DNA from 3 places in the Pseudoalteromonas sp. SG41-5 genome. Region 1 is predicted to be linked to each of the others. Evidence: predicted binding sites of a transcription regulator. Region 1 holds the regulator's gene; each other region holds the start of a gene.
What was found. The regulator sigma-54, encoded in region 1, starts transcription at its own class of promoters, with help from an activator protein. The targets are predictions, from matches to a motif close to GTTGGCACGNNNNTNGNNT.
Positions count from the first base shown of each region.

Region 2: H5232_RS13545 (CsbD family protein) is a predicted target of sigma-54. The motif match lies at 4,235-4,253, and genes of this name have one in related genera.
Region 3: H5232_RS00960 (EF-hand domain-containing protein) is a predicted target of sigma-54. The motif match lies at 3,717-3,735, and genes of this name have one in related genera.

Region 1 covers NZ_JACJFH010000074.1:6,419-12,322, forward strand. The annotation lists gene mgtE (magnesium transporter) at 1-909, opposite strand, end outside; gene H5232_RS16765 (HPr family phosphocarrier protein) at 1,033-1,305, opposite strand; gene rapZ (RNase adapter RapZ) at 1,334-2,176, opposite strand; gene ptsN (PTS IIA-like nitrogen regulatory protein PtsN) at 2,197-2,649, opposite strand; gene hpf (ribosome hibernation promoting factor) at 2,654-2,941, opposite strand; gene H5232_RS16785 (RNA polymerase factor sigma-54) at 2,970-4,466, opposite strand; gene lptB (LPS export ABC transporter ATP-binding protein) at 4,533-5,258, opposite strand; gene lptA (lipopolysaccharide transport periplasmic protein LptA) at 5,255-5,788, opposite strand; gene lptC (LPS export ABC transporter periplasmic protein LptC) at 5,778-5,904, opposite strand, start outside.
Region 2 covers NZ_JACJFH010000048.1:21,346-27,249, reverse strand. The annotation lists gene H5232_RS13560 (DKNYY domain-containing protein) at 1-2,134, shown strand, start outside; gene H5232_RS13555 (hypothetical protein) at 2,314-3,072, shown strand; gene H5232_RS13550 (RpiB/LacA/LacB family sugar-phosphate isomerase) at 3,136-3,768, opposite strand; gene H5232_RS13545 (CsbD family protein) at 3,988-4,185, opposite strand; gene hrpB (ATP-dependent helicase HrpB) at 4,455-5,904, shown strand, end outside.
Region 3 covers NZ_JACJFH010000002.1:76,401-82,304, reverse strand. The annotation lists gene H5232_RS00980 (DUF1543 domain-containing protein) at 1-80, opposite strand, end outside; gene H5232_RS00975 (sigma 54-interacting transcriptional regulator) at 89-1,438, opposite strand; gene H5232_RS00970 (hypothetical protein) at 1,441-1,983, opposite strand; gene H5232_RS00965 (HAMP domain-containing sensor histidine kinase) at 1,985-3,454, opposite strand; gene H5232_RS00960 (EF-hand domain-containing protein) at 3,770-3,997, shown strand; gene H5232_RS00955 (hypothetical protein) at 4,020-4,247, shown strand; gene H5232_RS00950 (EF-hand domain-containing protein) at 4,358-4,594, shown strand; gene H5232_RS00945 (EF-hand domain-containing protein) at 4,607-4,843, shown strand; gene H5232_RS00940 (amidohydrolase) at 4,964-5,904, shown strand, end outside.

The DNA.
Region 1 (5,904 bases):
CGCAGCAAGTAGCGCGGTTAATAAGTTAACGCCAAGCCAAATTGAGCGCTTTTTCGAACTTTTTAACACCGGAGCAAAGGTATCTTCTTCATCATCAAGACCGGCTAGGCTTAATAAGCTATGCTCGGCGTCTTCACGGATAACGTCAACGATATCATCGATGGTGATACGGCCAAGTAGATGGTCATTATCATCAACCACTGGGGCTGATATCCAGTTATGACGTTCAAACAGTTGTGCTACATCGGTTTCATCCATCGAAATGAGGATAGATTCACAATCTTCATCCATTAAGTCGCGAATAATTTTATCTGGCGAGTTAGTCAACAAGGTCGTTAACGACATGGCACCTATAAAGCAGTTATGTTTATCAACAACATAAAGATCATCGGTACCTTCTGGTAGCTCACCACGTAAACGTAAGTAGCGCAGTACTACGTCGATAGTGACATCTGGACGGATGGTCACTGTATCAGTGTTCATTAGCGCGCCAGCAGAGCGCTCTTGATAAGAGAGTGCTTGAGTTGCACGTTCTCGATCTTGGCTGTCCATGGCACTAACAACGTCTTTGTAGACGGTATCAGGTAGGCTACGTAGTACTTCCCCTAGATCATCGTGGCTCATGTCCTCAGTTGCCGCAGCGATGTGCTTCGGCTCCATTTGGGCAATGATCCCTAAACGAACATCTTCTGAGAGTTCTTCGAGTACGTCACCTTGTACATCTGGATCAACCAGTTGCCATAGCAAGGTACGAATTTTATGTGGGGATGACTCGAGTAATAATGCGGTGTCACACGGAGCTGTTTTTGCCAACATACGCCTTACTTGAACAAATTGACCACTGTTAAGTGACTTGGTCACTTGTTTTAGTTGTTGTAGTGGGTAATCTTGTTCAAAAGCTTCTGGCATTGGCGTCCTTAAAAATTAATACGCTTGATAGGTAGGGTAACAGTTGTCGGTAATTAACGCGCTTGGTCTGTTTAATTAACGACTTTATTTAGTTTAACGCAATTTAGTGGTACTGACTACGAGCTATTCTTGTTCGTTAAAGCGTTGTGCGATCAACTCGCCAATTGCTGCAAGAGCAGGTTCAGCGTCCGGGCCTTCACATACAACTTTAACTTCTTTGCCTTGGCTACTTTCTAATAGCATTAAGCCGAGTACGCTATCGCCTGCGGCTTGTTTGTCATCTTGATGAAGTGTGATGCTGGCATCAAACTGCACAGCTAATTGCGCTAATACGCTGGCTGCGCGAGCATGTAAACCGAGTTTGTTTTTTATTAAAAATGTATCTTCTAAACGCATCAACATTCCTTACTGTAAACGTGAGTTGTTATTCTTGTTCACGATGGCGAATTTTCACATTGCTGTGGCTCATCGAGAAGCTTTCACCTATAGTTTGCGCTAGATAAACTGAGCGATGTTGACCACCGGTGCAACCAATAGCAATTGTTAAGTAACTGCGGTTATTACGCTCCAAATGCGGTAACCAAGTTTGTACAAAGGTTTGGATCTGCCAAGTGAATTTTTGTACGATACTATGGCTGGCTAAATAATCTTTTACTGGCTGATCAAGGCCTGTAAGTGGCTTAAGCTCAGGCTCCCAATGTGGGTTTGGTAAAAAGCGTGCATCAAAAACATAATCAGCTTCTTTTGGGATACCATATTTAAAACCAAATGATTCAAAGGTAATGATTAGTTTTTTATCTTTTTTCCCTAAAATCTTTTCACGGATTGACTCTGCAAGCTGGTGGACACTCAGATCAGTGGTATCAAGTATAAAGTCAGCGCGAGTAGTTAATACATCAAGTAATACTTTTTCTTGCTTGATGGCTAAATCCAGTGGCAAAGAGTCCAAAGATAATGGGTGTAAGCGGCGAGTTTCAGAAAAACGTTTGATCAGGGTTTGATCATCACTGTCTAAATAAAATAGCGTCGGATTTGCAAAACCAGGCAAGTATTCAAGAATATCGTTAAATTCTTCCTGCTCTTTCGGTAAATTACGGACATCAATACTGACGGCAATTTTGTCATAATTATCAGAGACACTGCGCACTAATGAAGGTAATAAGTTTACCGGAATATTATCTACACAATAATAGCCAAGATCTTCTACTACACGCAGAGCAACAGATTTACCTGAGCCAGAACGCCCACTGATGATGATTAACTCCATGTAAATTCTCCTTCATTTGGCTACGATTGCGCAGCAATTACGTGATACAAATCTTGGTCTGTTTTTGCGCTACGTAGTTGTTTACAAAAATCTTTGTCGTTGAGTTTATCAGCAATTGTGGCTAACGTCTTCAAATGAAGTTGGCTATCACCATCTGGCACGATGAGAGCTACAAATATATCAACTGGGCGATTATCTATCGCATCAAAATCAATCGGTGATTCACTCACTATAATTATTGCTAGCGGGTTTTCAACACCACTCATACGGCCATGAGGAATAGCAATACCACGACCAATACCCGTACTACCTAGTTTTTCTCTCGACAGTAGTGCGTTGAGGATTTCTTGTTGTGATAGCTGAGGAAGTTGTTCATGAGCCAATTGGCTGATAAATTCAATGATCCGTTTTTTGCTATTAAAAAGGACCGCAGCTTTACTGCAGTCCTGGCAAATAAGTGAGCTTAATTTCATAGTGTTAGTGTCGAGCGTGCTTCTCTTTGTGTTTAATTACCTGACGGTCAAGTTTGTCGATTAGTCCGTCAATGGCTGCATACATGTCTTGGTGCTCAGTTGAGGCAAATAATTCAGCGCCACTGACATGTAATGTGGCTTCTGCTTTTTGGCTTAGCTTTTCTACATCAAGAATGACATGGACATTATTGATATGATCAAAATGCCTTTCAAGCTTGGCAAACTTATTGTTTACATAGTCTCTTAATGAATCAGTAATTTCTACATGACGACCAGTTAAATTTAGTTGCATAAGCATTTTCCTCTTGTGATTTTACGCCTTAAATCAAACTTTTACGTTGATTTGACGGTGGAATAGCCAGCGACTCGCGGTATTTTGCAATAGTCCGTCTAGCTACTTTGATACCTTGCTCTGCCAATATATCTGCAATCTTACTATCACTCAATGGTTTCGCTGAGTTTTCTGCACTGATCAATTTTCTGATCAATGCTCGAATGGCTGTCGATGAGCATTCGCCGCCGTTCTCAGTACTTACATGGCTCGAGAAAAAATATTTTAACTCAAATATACCACGAGGGGTATGCATGTATTTTTGGGTGGTTACACGAGAAATTGTTGATTCGTGCATCTCAACCATTTCGGCAACGTCGTTTAGTACCATAGGGCGCATGGCCTCAGGGCCATGCTCAAAGAATCCTTGCTGCTGTTTAACAATGCAGTTGGTTACTTTGAGTAACGTCTCGTTACGACTTTCTAGGCTTTTAATAAACCATTTAGCTTCTTGCAAATGCGAGCGTATAAATTGGCTGTCAGTGCTTGATTTTACAGAGCGTGACATCGCCGCATATTGGCTGTTCACTCTAATTTTTGGCATGCTGTCTGGATTGAGTTCAACCACCCAGCGACCTTTAATTTTTTTCACCGAAACGTCAGGAATAACATACTCTGATTCTTCGCGTACTATGGTATCCGCAGGCTTTGGGTTAAGGCTGTGGATCAGTGTCATTACTTCTTTTAGTTCATCTTCTTTAAGCTTAGTCTTTTTCATCAAAGTGCGATAGTCACGACTAGCTAATAAATCGATATGATCAGTTAAAATCATTTTTGTCTCGCTAATCCAAGGAGTTGCAGGATCAAATTGATTTAATTGAATACATAAACATTCTTGTAGGCTGCGCGCAGCAATACCAACAGGGTCAAACAACTGAATGCGTTTTAACACTGCTTGCACTTCGTCGAGTTCGATTTCTTCTTCGTTATTACCTTGATTTAAGCTTTCTGCGATGTCTTCGCAGCTCAAGGTTAAAATACCTGAATCGTCAACGGCTTCAACAATGGCAATGGCAATGGCTTCATCGGTTGGACTAAAAGGTGTGAGTTGTAATTGCCACATTAGATATTCGTGCAAGGTTTCAGTTGAGGCACCTTGATAAATTGACTCATCTTCAGGCATTGGCCCAGATGACGTATTTGGCGCAGCACTCATGTATTCGTCCCAGGTGACGTCCATAGCCATTTCGTCACTTAAGGTCTCTTTACTTAATGCTTCGCTACTTTCTTGTTCATATTCGCTTGGCTTGTCGTCTGCTGATGCGCTAACGGTTAAGTCATCGTTATCTTGTTTTTGTTCGTTTTTACCAGCCGTGTCGTCTGAATATTCATGTTCTTCTAGCTCTAACAATGGATTGCTGTCGAGCGCTTCTTGAATTTCTTGCTGGAGATCCAATGTACTGAGTTGCAATAAGCGAATTGCTTGTTGCAGCTGTGGTGTCATTGTAAGTTGCTGGCCCATGCGCAGCTGGAGTGATTGCCTCATGTATCTCTAACAATCCTTTTATTGTTATCATCGTTAAGTCTAGCAGATACTTAGCCGAGCGTGGCTTTATAGCCTAAATTGCTCGCCCAGGTAAACATCGCGGACTGTTTGGTCGGCGAGTACATGCTCAGGGGTACCTGATGCAATTAACTCCCCATGAGAAACTATGTAGGCTTTTTCACAAACATCAAGGGTTTCTCGTACATTGTGGTCGGTAATAAGCACGCCAATACCACGGTTTTTAAGGTGTTCAATAATCTTCTTTATATCTAACACTGAAATAGGATCAACGCCAGCAAAAGGCTCATCAAGTAAGATAAATTTTGGGTTTGCGGCTAAAGCGCGTGCAATTTCAACTCGACGACGTTCACCGCCAGATAATGCCATACCTTGGCTGTCGCGGATATGTTGAATGCTAAACTCATCAAGTAAGCTGTCGAGCGCTTCTTCTCTGGCTTGTTTATTCAGCTCTTTACGAGTTTCTAAAATAGCCATCAGGTTTTGATAAACAGTTAATTTACGGAAGATGGATGATTCTTGTGGCAGGTAGCCAATCCCTAACCGTGCGCGACTGTGCATTGGCAGTAAGGTGATGTCATTATCATCAATACTGATTTTACCTTTGTCGCTTGGAACTAAACCCACAATCATATAAAAGGTGGTGGTTTTACCAGCGCCATTAGGACCCAATAAGCCAACAATGCTGCCTGCGCTAACTTCTAAACCCACGCTTTTTACAACTTGGCGACCTTTATAGCTTTTTGCTAGAAATTCAGCTTTTAATGTACTCATGGCTGCCCTTTAGATTTGTCTTTTTTACTGTCTACTGGTACCAAAATGGTGTGCACACGATCGCTTGAGCTTGCGCCTTTTTCAGCACTGATCAGTTGCTGGTCCATATCATAGGTAATGCTTTTGGCATTGATTTTTTGACCTGCCTGAGTGACTTGTGCATTGCCAACCAAGGTTAAATAGCGCTTAGCGACATCGTAACGGACTTCATCAGCACTGGCACTCATTACTGTGCCATCAGTTTGTTTTTCTTCAAAGTAAGCCGGACTGCCAGTTGCGACAAGTAGTTGTTTGTTATCGCCTAAATCTTCGCGCTTATGGACTTCAAGTCGATCCGCTTTGATACGGCGGTTACCATGAATGATTTCAACATTTTTTTCAAAAATACCGATATTGTCTTTCAGTTGGGCAAGCTGCGTGTCAGCACTGATAGAGACTTGATCTGCAGGTGGTGTCGTATTTTCAGCAAAGCTTGCAAAAGCAATGAATAAGCTTGGTATAACAAGCAAGTGAGCAAATTTATTGGTCATAATATATGGTTCGCGTATGGTTAATTAGTTCTACCACTTCGGCTTTTAAGTCGGCATGGAGACCGCGCCCAGTGATTTTTAAATTTGGTCCGATTAATTCAACTGGTTGTTCTGAA
Region 2 (5,904 bases), on a different contig from region 1:
CCAGCGCTTAGATTTGTTTGATAATGTGTTTGTCAGTATGGCAACGGGTAATGTTGTTGAGCCATCACTGCCTTTAGAGATCATCATTGAGTCTGAAGATTGTGTGCTTTATGAAAGTGACAATGGCTCTATTATTGATTTTTCTCCGCCAACGTTAGGCTATTATTGGATTACTGGGCAAACCTGCTTACGCACCCGAGACGGATTAGTATTTGAGCCTTGTGATGATAAAGATGCAGTACAATACACTTATATTGACGGGCAGCTTTATGGACAAAAAATAAATACTGACTTGAGCAAAATGCCAACCACACAAACGCGTTACCACTTTAGTAAGCTTAATGGATGCAAAGCCCAGCTAAAGCAAAATGATGACTCAAGCTTTACTCTCGAAATTGATGAAAAAGAATATCCTATTGCGTTACATGAGCTTGAATTTTCATTTTTTGTAAATGAAGAAACAGGATTTACGCAAGACGGCGAACAACTCTATTACTACGACAGACCAGTACCTCAATTAACGTTAGTAGACTTTAGGGTTTTACATTTTAATTATGCAAAAGATGATCATGTTGTTGTCTGTGGTACAGATGTTATTTCACAAGCGGATGCTGCAACGTTTGAAGTGATCACCACGACTTTAGCAAAAGATAAAAATCATGTTTATGAATTTTCAAAGATTATTAAAGGTGCGGATGCTAAATCATTTGTCGTGATTGATGGTAAAGAACAAGATGCATATCAACAATATAGTAAAGACAAGCAAACAGTTTATTATTTTGGTGAAGCCATTATCGGTGCAGACTTGGCATCTTTTCGCATTATTCATGGACGTTATTCGGCTGATAAAAACTGGGTTTATCGCTCAGGGCTACGTATTGCTCTATTTGATGCTGAGAGTTTCTATTATATTTCACAAAGTTTTGTTGGTGATAAAAACGGCATTTATACTGACTTTCTAAATATTACACAAATAGCCCAGTGTGATGATGTATTTGTTGATTACGATAATGATTACTTTGCCGTAAACGATACCCTGTATTGGGCTGATAAAGAACATCCGTTTGACGCTGATTTAGCTTCTTTTTCTTCAATCAATTGTACTTGGGCGAAAGATGAAACCCATATTTATTATAAAGATGAGGTTGTTTATGAAGGGGGTTACGAAACAGCAGAAATTTTTGATGAATTGTTATTAAGAGTGGATGATAAAATCATCTCAAACAGAGGCGTTATTGCAGGTGCAAATGCAAAAGAGTGGCATAGGCTGATTTTTCCATTTTATGCCTGTGCTGATCGATTATTTTACCAACAAGAATTACTTGATAAAGGCGACCCAAATACGTTTGAAGCCCTTGATGACAATCGCTTTAAAGATAAAAGTAATGTCTATATTTTTGATAATGATTTTGAAATAGTAGATACCATCTTTGATATTAATACCGAGAATATTGTACTTATAGATGAGTGTTTTTTAAAAACGCCTGATACAGTGTATTTTCAAGAGTTAGCGATACAAGATGCTGATCCTGATACCTTTGAGGTATTAGAGTATGGCTTTTCGCGTGATAAAAAAGCTGTTTTTTGTAATCAAGAAAAACTCCCTGAACTTAATCCTCTTGACGTTACGATTTTAAATCATAATTTTATTCACGACAACAACACGCTTTATTACCAGTCAACCCGTCTTGATATTGAAGTAAGTAATATGAAGATACTTAATGATGACATTGTGAAAGATAACCGCCATGTTTATTATAAAACACATTATTTAAGTGGTGCAGAGGCATCTTCGTATCAACTGAGTACTCGGTTTTTTCAACGAGACAATCAAGGGGTTTATCATAATCAGCACCTTTTACCTTTAAATGCTGATGAAACCGTATTTCTTGATGAAGTCTACGCGATTGATAATCTGCGAGTGTTTTTTATTGATAGTGAAATCATGGATGCGGATGTCTCTTCATTTAAAGTGATAGGTAATAACGTGTCCGTTGATAAAAATAATGTCTACTTTCGTGATAAGAAGGTAGAACACGCTGATCCCGCTAGCTTTAAAATTATGGGTTATGCGCAGTTTGTTGATGATAATCATCAGTTCACTATTCGTAATGGTCATATCGTTTGTTTATAAAATTGAATTAACGCGTTGTAGAGTCTATAAAGGCGTATGTTGCTCCTGATTAGTCGCTACATCAATTTACACAATATTGACTTTGGGCAACATGGCTAAAAGTTGTTGTGAATGGTATAAACCTAAACAGATAAATAACATGATGTTCATTAACTGAATCATCAAAATAAAGGACTTAAATGAAATTTTTATATTATACCGGCTTATTTTTATCGCTCATGTTTAGCGCAAATAGTTTTGCGCTTGAGCAACAATATCAACAGCCTATTGTAGATCTTATAAAAGCATTTAAAAACCACGATAAAGCGGCTATTTCCTCACATATTCGTTATCCGCTTTCGCGCACATATCCAGTGCCTGATATTAATAATGAAGCTGAGTTAGTTGAGCGTTTTGATGACGTGTTTGATGAGACGCTTATTAAACAGATTGTTGATTCAAATATCGATACTGACTGGGATAAAGTAGGTTGGCGCGGCATTATGCTAAATAGCGGTGTCGTTTGGGTAGATACGGATGGGAAAATCATCGGTATCAATTACCAAACAGCTAAAGAACAATTGCTGGCTAAAAATTTAATAGCAGCTGATAAGCAAGCGCTTCACCCAAGTATTAATGCTTTTGTAGAGCCTATTTTAGATTGGCAAACAGCTAAATACCGTATTCGCATTGATGACTTAGGTGATGGAAACTTCCGCTATGCGTCGTGGAGCATTGATAAAAAAACCAGCGATAAGCCAGATATAGTCTTACTAAAAGGTGAGATCGAATTTGAGGGCAGTGGCGGTAATCATAGTTACACATTTAAAAACGGCCGTTACAGCTACGTATTACAAGTTACAGTGATTGGCTGTGATACCTCACCACCAGGTTGGCTTGAAGTATATAAAGATGATAAGCGCATTTTGTCTCAGGATATTATCAACACTGGAAGTTAAAAGTTAATTATCTTAGATGCAAAAAGGGGAGGGTTCTCCCCTTAAATATAGGGCGCTATTTTATTAAATACGCGCTTTAACAAACGCAGCAATTGCGTCGTCTTGGCAATGTGCGAAAAAGCACTCTTGAAAACGTGGTCCGCCAATCGCTTGTTTAATCAGCTCAGGATCAATAGCTTCAAGTGCGCTTAAGTAATCTTTAGCAACATCCACTTTTAGTTGATTTAAAATACCTGCATTTGTTACTTGTGACTCTTTACGTTCTGCTGGATACCCTTGGCCTTTTTCGCCGGTAAATGCTTTTTCAAATATATATTTAATATTTAACTCAGCGCCCCAGCCAAAGCCTTTTGCATAGGGTAAAGCGAGTGCATTACCATTGTTTATTTGTGCAAATAGGTAAGCATCTGATGGATCAATACAATAACCACAGCTCACACCAGGAAACGCATTGCTCGCCATGAGTGCGCCTTGACCTGTGCCACAACCGGTCACTACAAAATCTACCGCTTTAGAGTTGAGCAGTAAGCTTGCGATAATTCCTAGGTGAATATAGGTTAGTCGATGATCGTTATCGCCATCCATACCCACATTAAATACTTGGTGATTTTGTGCATTAGCAACAGTGTTAAGCTGTTCAAGTACTATTGGGTTTTTTGCCGCTTGACTGAATTCGTTCATTAATGCGATTTTCATTTGACTCTACCAATTTTGTTAACGTTGAGTTGATTCTACATATCAATGCTACCGGTGGTAAATGTTGTTATCTATTAAATATTAGTATTTGTGTAAGTTGCTAGAGGTTAGGAAGTACCATAGGAGCTTTGAGTTTAACTTCAGTATGAAAGCAGCTATTTGAGTTTAAAAATAAAAACCGCCTGCTCAGGCGGTTTTGTAGTTACCTAGCGTTTTTGATTAATGGCCTTTTTCAAACTCATCAACTTCACGCTCAGCTTCTTCTTTCGATTTACCGTATGCTTGTTGAATTTTACCAACCAGCTCTTTACGGCTACCTTCAATTTTATCTAAATCACCGTCAGTAAGATCGCCCCATTTACGTTGCGCTTTACCTTTAAGTTCTTTCCAATTACCTTCGATACGATCACTGTTCATAATTCGCTCCTTATAATGTCGGTTTGTGAATTTACTTTCAGTTATAAAGTAGCAAGGCTTGTACCAAAATTAAATTATAACTTTATTATTAATAATCAATTGGTTAATGTTTTTATTATTTAGAGATGAGTTTTTAATAGATTATAAGCTAAAAAATCTACGCAACGGTCTGTAATTATTGCAAACACTCAATAATCACCGATTTTATGAATCTGATTTACTGCAGTTTTTTGTTACAATATCGGCAATGCAATTTAGGATAAATAGCTGTGCTGCCGGTTCAAGAAATATATCAACAACTCGTTACTACATTACAAAGTGATCCGATTACCTTACTGCAAGCGCCGCCGGGTGCGGGTAAGTCAACATGGTTACCATTGCAGTTGATGCGCGACGGGCACTTTAAGCACATTGTCATGCTTGAGCCGCGTCGCTTAGCTGCACGTAATATTGCCAACTATTTAGCACAGTGCCAAAACGAAACCGTAGGGCAAAGCGTTGGTTTACGTATCAGGCAGGAAACCAAAGTCAGTGTTAATACCCGCCTTGAAATTGTTACTGAGGGCATGCTCACGCGTATGCTACAAAACGACCCAGAGCTCAGTGGCGTTGACCTACTGATATTTGATGAATTTCATGAGCGCTCTATTGCGGCCGATACCGCATTAGCGTTTGCATTAGAATCTCAAGCTGCACTGCGTGATGATTTAACGATTTTATTGATGTCGGCAACCCTTGATAGCGAACGCTATCAGCAGTTTTTTGATTGTTCAATTATTAGTTCCCACGGGCGTAGCTTTCCCATCGATGAAATTTACATACCCATTAAAGATGAAAGCCGCTGGCTTGACGCTATGGCCAGTATTATCAAACAAGCTTTAGTTGAACAAACAGGCAGTGCGTTAGTTTTTTTGCCCGGTCAATATGAGATCAACCGCGTACAACAAGCGCTGTCAGATTTGCCTGCAAATTGCCATGTAGTTACTCTGTTTGGTGAACAAGATAAAGCATCTCAACAAGCTGCAATTGCCCCTGCGGCAAAAGGTACTCGTAAAGTGGTGCTGACCACCAATGTTGCCGAAACTAGCTTAACCATTGAAGGTATTCGTATTGTGGTTGATAGTGGCAAGCGCCGCGCTGCTAGTTTTAATTTAAAAACTGGCGTTACTGAACTCACCACACAAAGTATTTCTCGCTCATCGGCAATTCAACGAGCTGGGCGGGCTGGGCGTATTGAGCCCGGTGTAGTTTATAGGCTTGGTTCAAAACAAACCTTTGAGCGGCGTAATAGCCATGATGCGCCAGAAATTTTAAGTGCTGATATTAGCCAATTATTATTGGAGGCAAAATTCTGGGGCGCGGAGTTAACTGATCTAAGCTTGTTAGATAGTCCAACAGCACAACAAATACAGCAAGCAACAAAATTACTGCAAATGTTAGAGGCGCTCGATAATAACAATAAATTGACCCCCCTCGGTACACGTATGCTAAGTTTTGGCGCGGATATTCGCCTAGCGCACATGCTAATTAAAGCGCAGCAACTCGAACCTCAGATGCCAGGTATTTATACATTAGCGGCGTATTTAATTGCGTTATTAGAGAGTCGGATTAGCCATGCCGCAGATTTAAGTTTAGCATTACACAGCCAACATGCTCGGCCACATCCGGTATTTAAACAGCAACTGAGATTTTGGTTAAAGCGATTAAAGCTAACTGAAG
Region 3 (5,904 bases), on a different contig from region 1:
CCAACAACAAAACGAACATCATGCATTTCAATATGGCAGCCCTGAATACGCCCACCTAAATACACCATAAATAACTGCATTTTCTCTCCTAACAAATAGTATCAACGTCAATGTTGTGTTTTTTAATCAATTTATAAAAATCTGAGCGATTTCGCTTAGCTAGTTTTGCCCCTTCAGCCACGTTACCGCCAGCCATCTTTAAAGCATTAATCACATAATCACGCTCAAATTCTTTTTTAGCATCGTTAAGTGAAAGCGGCTCAACATTGTTGGTATTACTATTAAGCGCACTTTCAACCAGCTGTGCTGATATTACTTCACCTGGGGTAAGTGCGACAACCTGCTCTACTACATTTTGTAACTGGCGAATATTACCCGGCCAATCGTGACGTACTAATGCATGCATTGCATCATTGGCGAAACGCTTTTCTTTTTGATCCATACGTTTAGCAATGGTAGCGCTAAAATACTGCGCTAATAAACTAACGTCTTCTCTGCGCTCACACAGTGGTGGCAATTTAAGATTCACAACATTTAAGCGATAGTATAAATCTTCGCGAAATTGCTGATTAGCAATCGCATCAGGCAAGTTTTTATGAGTTGCTGATACAATCCGCACATCAATTGGAATTTCTTCTTCAAAGCCCACAGGGCGAATAGTTTTTTCTTGTAATACGCGCAGTAACTTAACTTGTAAATTAAGTGGCATATCTCCGATTTCATCTAAAAATAAAGTACCGCCTTGCGCTTGCTGAAATAACCCTTGGTGGTCTTTAATCGCGCCCGTAAAAGCCCCTTTTTTGTGACCGAATAGTTCTGATTCGAGTAATTCACCCGGTACCGCACCACAGTTTATTGCGACAAACGGACCTTCACTAACATGGCTATGTTGATGAATAGCATTAGCTAGTAACTCTTTACCTGTACCACTGGCCCCCGAGATCAGCACATTGACCTGAGTCGGACCTAGTAATTTAACTTGCTCAAGTAAATGCAGCATAGCACCACTGCGGGTCACGATATTGCTGTTTGATGCACTTTCATCGGCACTGAGACCATGAATTTCAATCGCTTTTGCTAAACTATCAAATAACTCATCTTTATCTACCGGTTTAGTAATAAAGGCAAAAATACCTTGCTTCGTCGCTTCAACAGCATCAGGAATAGACCCATGAGCTGTCATCATCAACACTGGCAGCGCTGGGTAGCGATTTTGTAACTGACGGTGTAATGCCATACCATCCATTTCATCCATGCGTAAGTCTGTAACCACAGCATCAAACACATTATTTTTTAATAACTGTAGCGCAGCGATACCGCTTTCGCAGGTAGTCACTTGATAGCCTTTAGATTCTATGCGAATAGCCAATAGTTTTAATAAACTTGCATCATCATCGACCAGTAAAATTCGCGCGCCTTGGTTTTGCTCTGTTGACATAATTACTGCTCCTTAGTTTCTTCGCGTAGTAATAGTTGCTGCTCGATGGCTGCCAGTGATGACAGGGTTTCTTGCATTTTATTATTCAGCGCTTGCTGCTGTTCTTTAGCGTTGATCTGCTGTTTTATTTGTTGTTTTTGCAGCCATAAATACTGTTTTATATCATCTGGCCAATAATAAGCTTGATCCAGTTTTAGCAGCTGCGTTAATACTTTTTCCGGTGCTAATACATTATTTTTACAACTAAAATCAAAATAATTCTGAAGCTCTTTAGCACCAATATAAACCGTTTTACTCGCTGCCACTTGAAAACCACCGCACGACTTTGCATGCCAACCAATAACCGTTTCGGCAGGTGCATACATAGGATCGGTTTTCGGCCTAGGTTTCGGATTCGGTAAACTATCCCCTTGTGGTGTAGTCACCTTACCCGGTTGTTCAGCTTCAGGGTTGCTTTTATTTACTGGCTGCTCAGTTAACTCACACCCTGCGAGCCCTAAGGTTGTAATGCAAACCACTAAAATGGCATTTAAACGCACGCCCATGCTAATTAACTCCTTGGTTTTTATTGGTTGGAGGGATGATTGGGATTTGAATTATAAAACGACAGCCTTGTGGTTCATTATGCTCAACGTGTAAAGTACCCATCAATTGCTCAACAGACTCTTTTACAATGGTAAGCCCTAAGCCACTACCTTGAGCGGTTACATCTTTAGCATTCTTACCTTGATAAAAGGCACTGAATATATGTGATTTCTCTTGCTCTTTAATACCGGTGCCTTGATCGCTCACACTCATAGTCAAAGTACGACCAGCTAATGACAGAGCAATATTGACCGCCTGTCCTGCTGGTGAAAACTTTAAGCCATTAGAGATCAACTGAATTAAGATCATTTCAACAAGCTCTGCAGCAATTTCCAGTGGTTGCTCGGGTAACTCACAATGCCAACATAAGCTTTGCTTACGCGCCACTAAACGATGTTCAAAATGGCTGTTTATCTTGGTTATTAATTGCGAGAATTCCAGCTCACTTAAGTCTTCTTTGCTGCTGCGAATCGCATTGTAACTAAGTAAACTATCGATCATAGCGCGCAAACGCACCATGCTCTGAGTAATTAACGCCAACACCGCTTGCTGCTCTTTGTTAATTGGCCCAACGATTTCATCGGCAAGTAAGTCAGTGCCCTCAACCATTGACGCTAATGGAGTTTTCAATTCATGGGTAACATGGCGTAAAAAAGTATCTTTTTGTTGCTCTAATTGATGCAACTGCTCTTGCACCCATTGTAATTTATTTCCTAGTTCAACCAACTCAGCAGAGCCTTGTACAGCTATTTTTTGTTGCCAATGACCTTGCCCAAGCTTATCAATAACCGACGTTAATCCTTTTAAGCGACCACTTATACGCCATAAAAAACCACCACCTACTAGTAAAGTTAATGGGATAAGTGCTATTAACCAATTGATAAATGAGCTTTGCAAAGCTTTTAACTGTTGCTGATTTTTAGTTATTTGCAGCTCATTTTGATCTCTTAGCCACACCGTTTGACGCGCAATAAATTCACTCACAGGAATAAACAATTGCGCATCTTGTTGTCCTTCAGTAACGAGTTGAGTATGCGCTAATTGCAATACCTGTGCGAGTTGCTGCCATTGCTTAATATACTCCCCCGTAGAACTTATAAAAGTTAGTTCATCAATGCTTTGTAGTGATGATTGCCACTTATCAACAATCAATTCATCGAGTGATTCGCTTTTCAGCACCCAGTTTTGTCGCGTTGCACGCTCTAAGCTATTGAGGTCTTGCTTAAGATTATTAAATGACTTGGTAATTTGATAATTTTCACTGACGATTTGTTGAGTTACTGCTAGCTGTTTATTCAGCGCATTTAAAAATACAATCACTACCAGTGATAATGGCAGCAGCGATAACAAAGTACTAAACAAAAACTGGCCTATTAAATTGGGTCGCCAACTAAGTAATGCACTGTACTTTTTAGCGAATGAGGCCATTATCGCTACTCCTTTAGTTAAATGTCTGATTATGGAAGGTGTTACTTATACACTAGCTGAATCAATAAGAATAATGAATAAGGCGAACTGTGTAGCGCTATATAAAGCGACTGACGCTAAATTGAAACAACTTAACCAACTGTTTTTTAAAAACTTAATCAATACCCGTTAAAAGTTGTTGCAAAAAAGACACACTGCCCAGTCATTTTTTCCCACTTATTATCATGCCAAAACATTAAGTCACTGATATTTTTACAATAAAAAAATTGGCATCGTTCTTGTAACATCCGTATCAACGACTGTTTATAAGGAAATAATATGAAAATATTAACACCGCTGTGCTTATGCATCAGCCTACTGCTTAGCTTTAACAGCTTTGCCATTGATGTCGAGGCCACCTTCGCAGAACTTGATAAAGACAGTAATGGCACATTGAGTGAAGCAGAAGCATCTGAAGATGCGGTATTACACGAAAGTTTTGAGCAAATTGACAAAGATCAAAATGGTCAAATTTCATTTGCTGAGTTTAAACAATTTTTGCAATAATTTTCCCAAAGGAAACACTGCTATGAAACAACTTATCGCCGCTTTTTCACTGATGTTTTTAGTCATTAGCGCCACTGTTTTAGCATCACAATTAAACGTTAAGTTTGCGCAATTAGATACCGACTCTGACGGACAAATTTCATTGCTTGAAGCCAAGCAAAACAACACGCTATTAAAGCAGTTTACTGATCTTGATGATAATAACGACGAGCAGTTATCTGAGCAAGAGTTCGCAAAGTTTAAATTTTAAAAGGCTTTAAAGTATTTGCCATAATCCCGGAGGGAATGTGTAAACGGATTTAATGTTGGGATTTAAATTATGGCAAATGCTTTATTCTTTTTGTTGGTAGGATGTAAATAATGAAAAGCATATTAATAATATTAAGTGTGTCGCTAGCCACCAGTTTTAGCGCAATGGCACTGGATGTAAAACAACGTTTTGATCATTTAGATAGCAATAAAGATGGCTATTTAACGCATAATGAGCTTGAACCACAACCACAATTGTTGAGTAACTTTAAACGTTGGGACAAAAACCAAGACAATAAAATTTCCCTATCTGAATTTAAGCGTTTTTTAACTAATAATCTAGATTAACGAGTTTCCCCAATGAAATTTTGTACACAACTGGGACTAAGTTTGTTATTTGTCAGTAGCTGTTGCAGTTTTGCAACAACTGATAATATAGCAGAACAATTCAAAAACTTAGACCGCGATAAAGACGGTCTTATCACGCGTTCAGAGTCAGCAAAAGATCCTGCCCTGTGGTCTCGTTTTAAAAACTATGACAGCGATAAAGATGGTAGATTATCACTGTCTGAATTTACTCTATATGCAAATAAATGAATAGCTAATTCATCAGCATAGTTGAAATGCACAACGATAAATAATTTATTATATTTAATTTGCAGACTCAGTATTCTCTGTTACTGTTTAACTAACAAAAGCAGAAAAAGAATTCTAACAATGAAATGCTTACTCGCCTGTTTAATCACTTTATCTTTACCTGTGCTAGCTGATACCACGGTGATCTACAATGCTAACGGTTACACTCCAACTTACAGTGGCCAATTACAGCAATTTTCTACACTGGTTATTAAAGATGGCAAAGTAGTAAAAGTAGGAGACGATAAACTAAAAGCGAGTTTCCCTAATGCTGCAGTATTTGATGCCGAGCAACAAACCTTATTACCTGGTTTAATTGACGCCCACGGTCATGTGATAGGACTTGGTAATAATTTAGCGCAACTCGATTTACGTGGCAGTATGTCGATTGCAGAAATACAAAAAAAACTTGCTGTATTTGCTAAAAATAACCAGGGCTGGATTATTGGCCGCGGTTGGAATCAAGAACTGTGGCCTAATAAGCAATTTCCTACTGCTGCTGACTTAGATAAAGTTGTCAAAGATGTTCCGGTGGTGCTTTCTCGTGTCGATAGCCACGCGATTTGGGTTAATAGCAAAGCGATGGAGTTAGCCAAATTAACACCCACAGTACAGTCACCAGCAGGTGGTGAAATTATTCGCAACCAAGCAGGTCAGCCTAGCGGTATTTTTGTCGATAAAGCCGAAAGTTTAATTACTGCACATATTCCAACGCCATCTGATCAAAACGTAAATAATGCCTTAAATCAAGCTGGCCAACATCTGCTCAGCTTAGGTATAACCTCAACCCACGATGCTGGGATTGATAAACAAACATGGCAAGTTTACAAGCAAAGAGCTGAACAAGGCACCTTACCGCTGCGCATAGTTGCAATGCTAAGTGCAACAGATCCGTCCCTTGAAGATATGCTCAGAGCCGGTCGCTATAAAGATCTTAACGATTTCATGTCTATTCGTAGTGTAAAAATATATGCTGATGGTGCGCTAGGTAGCCGTGGCGCCGCACTACAGGCCGATTACGC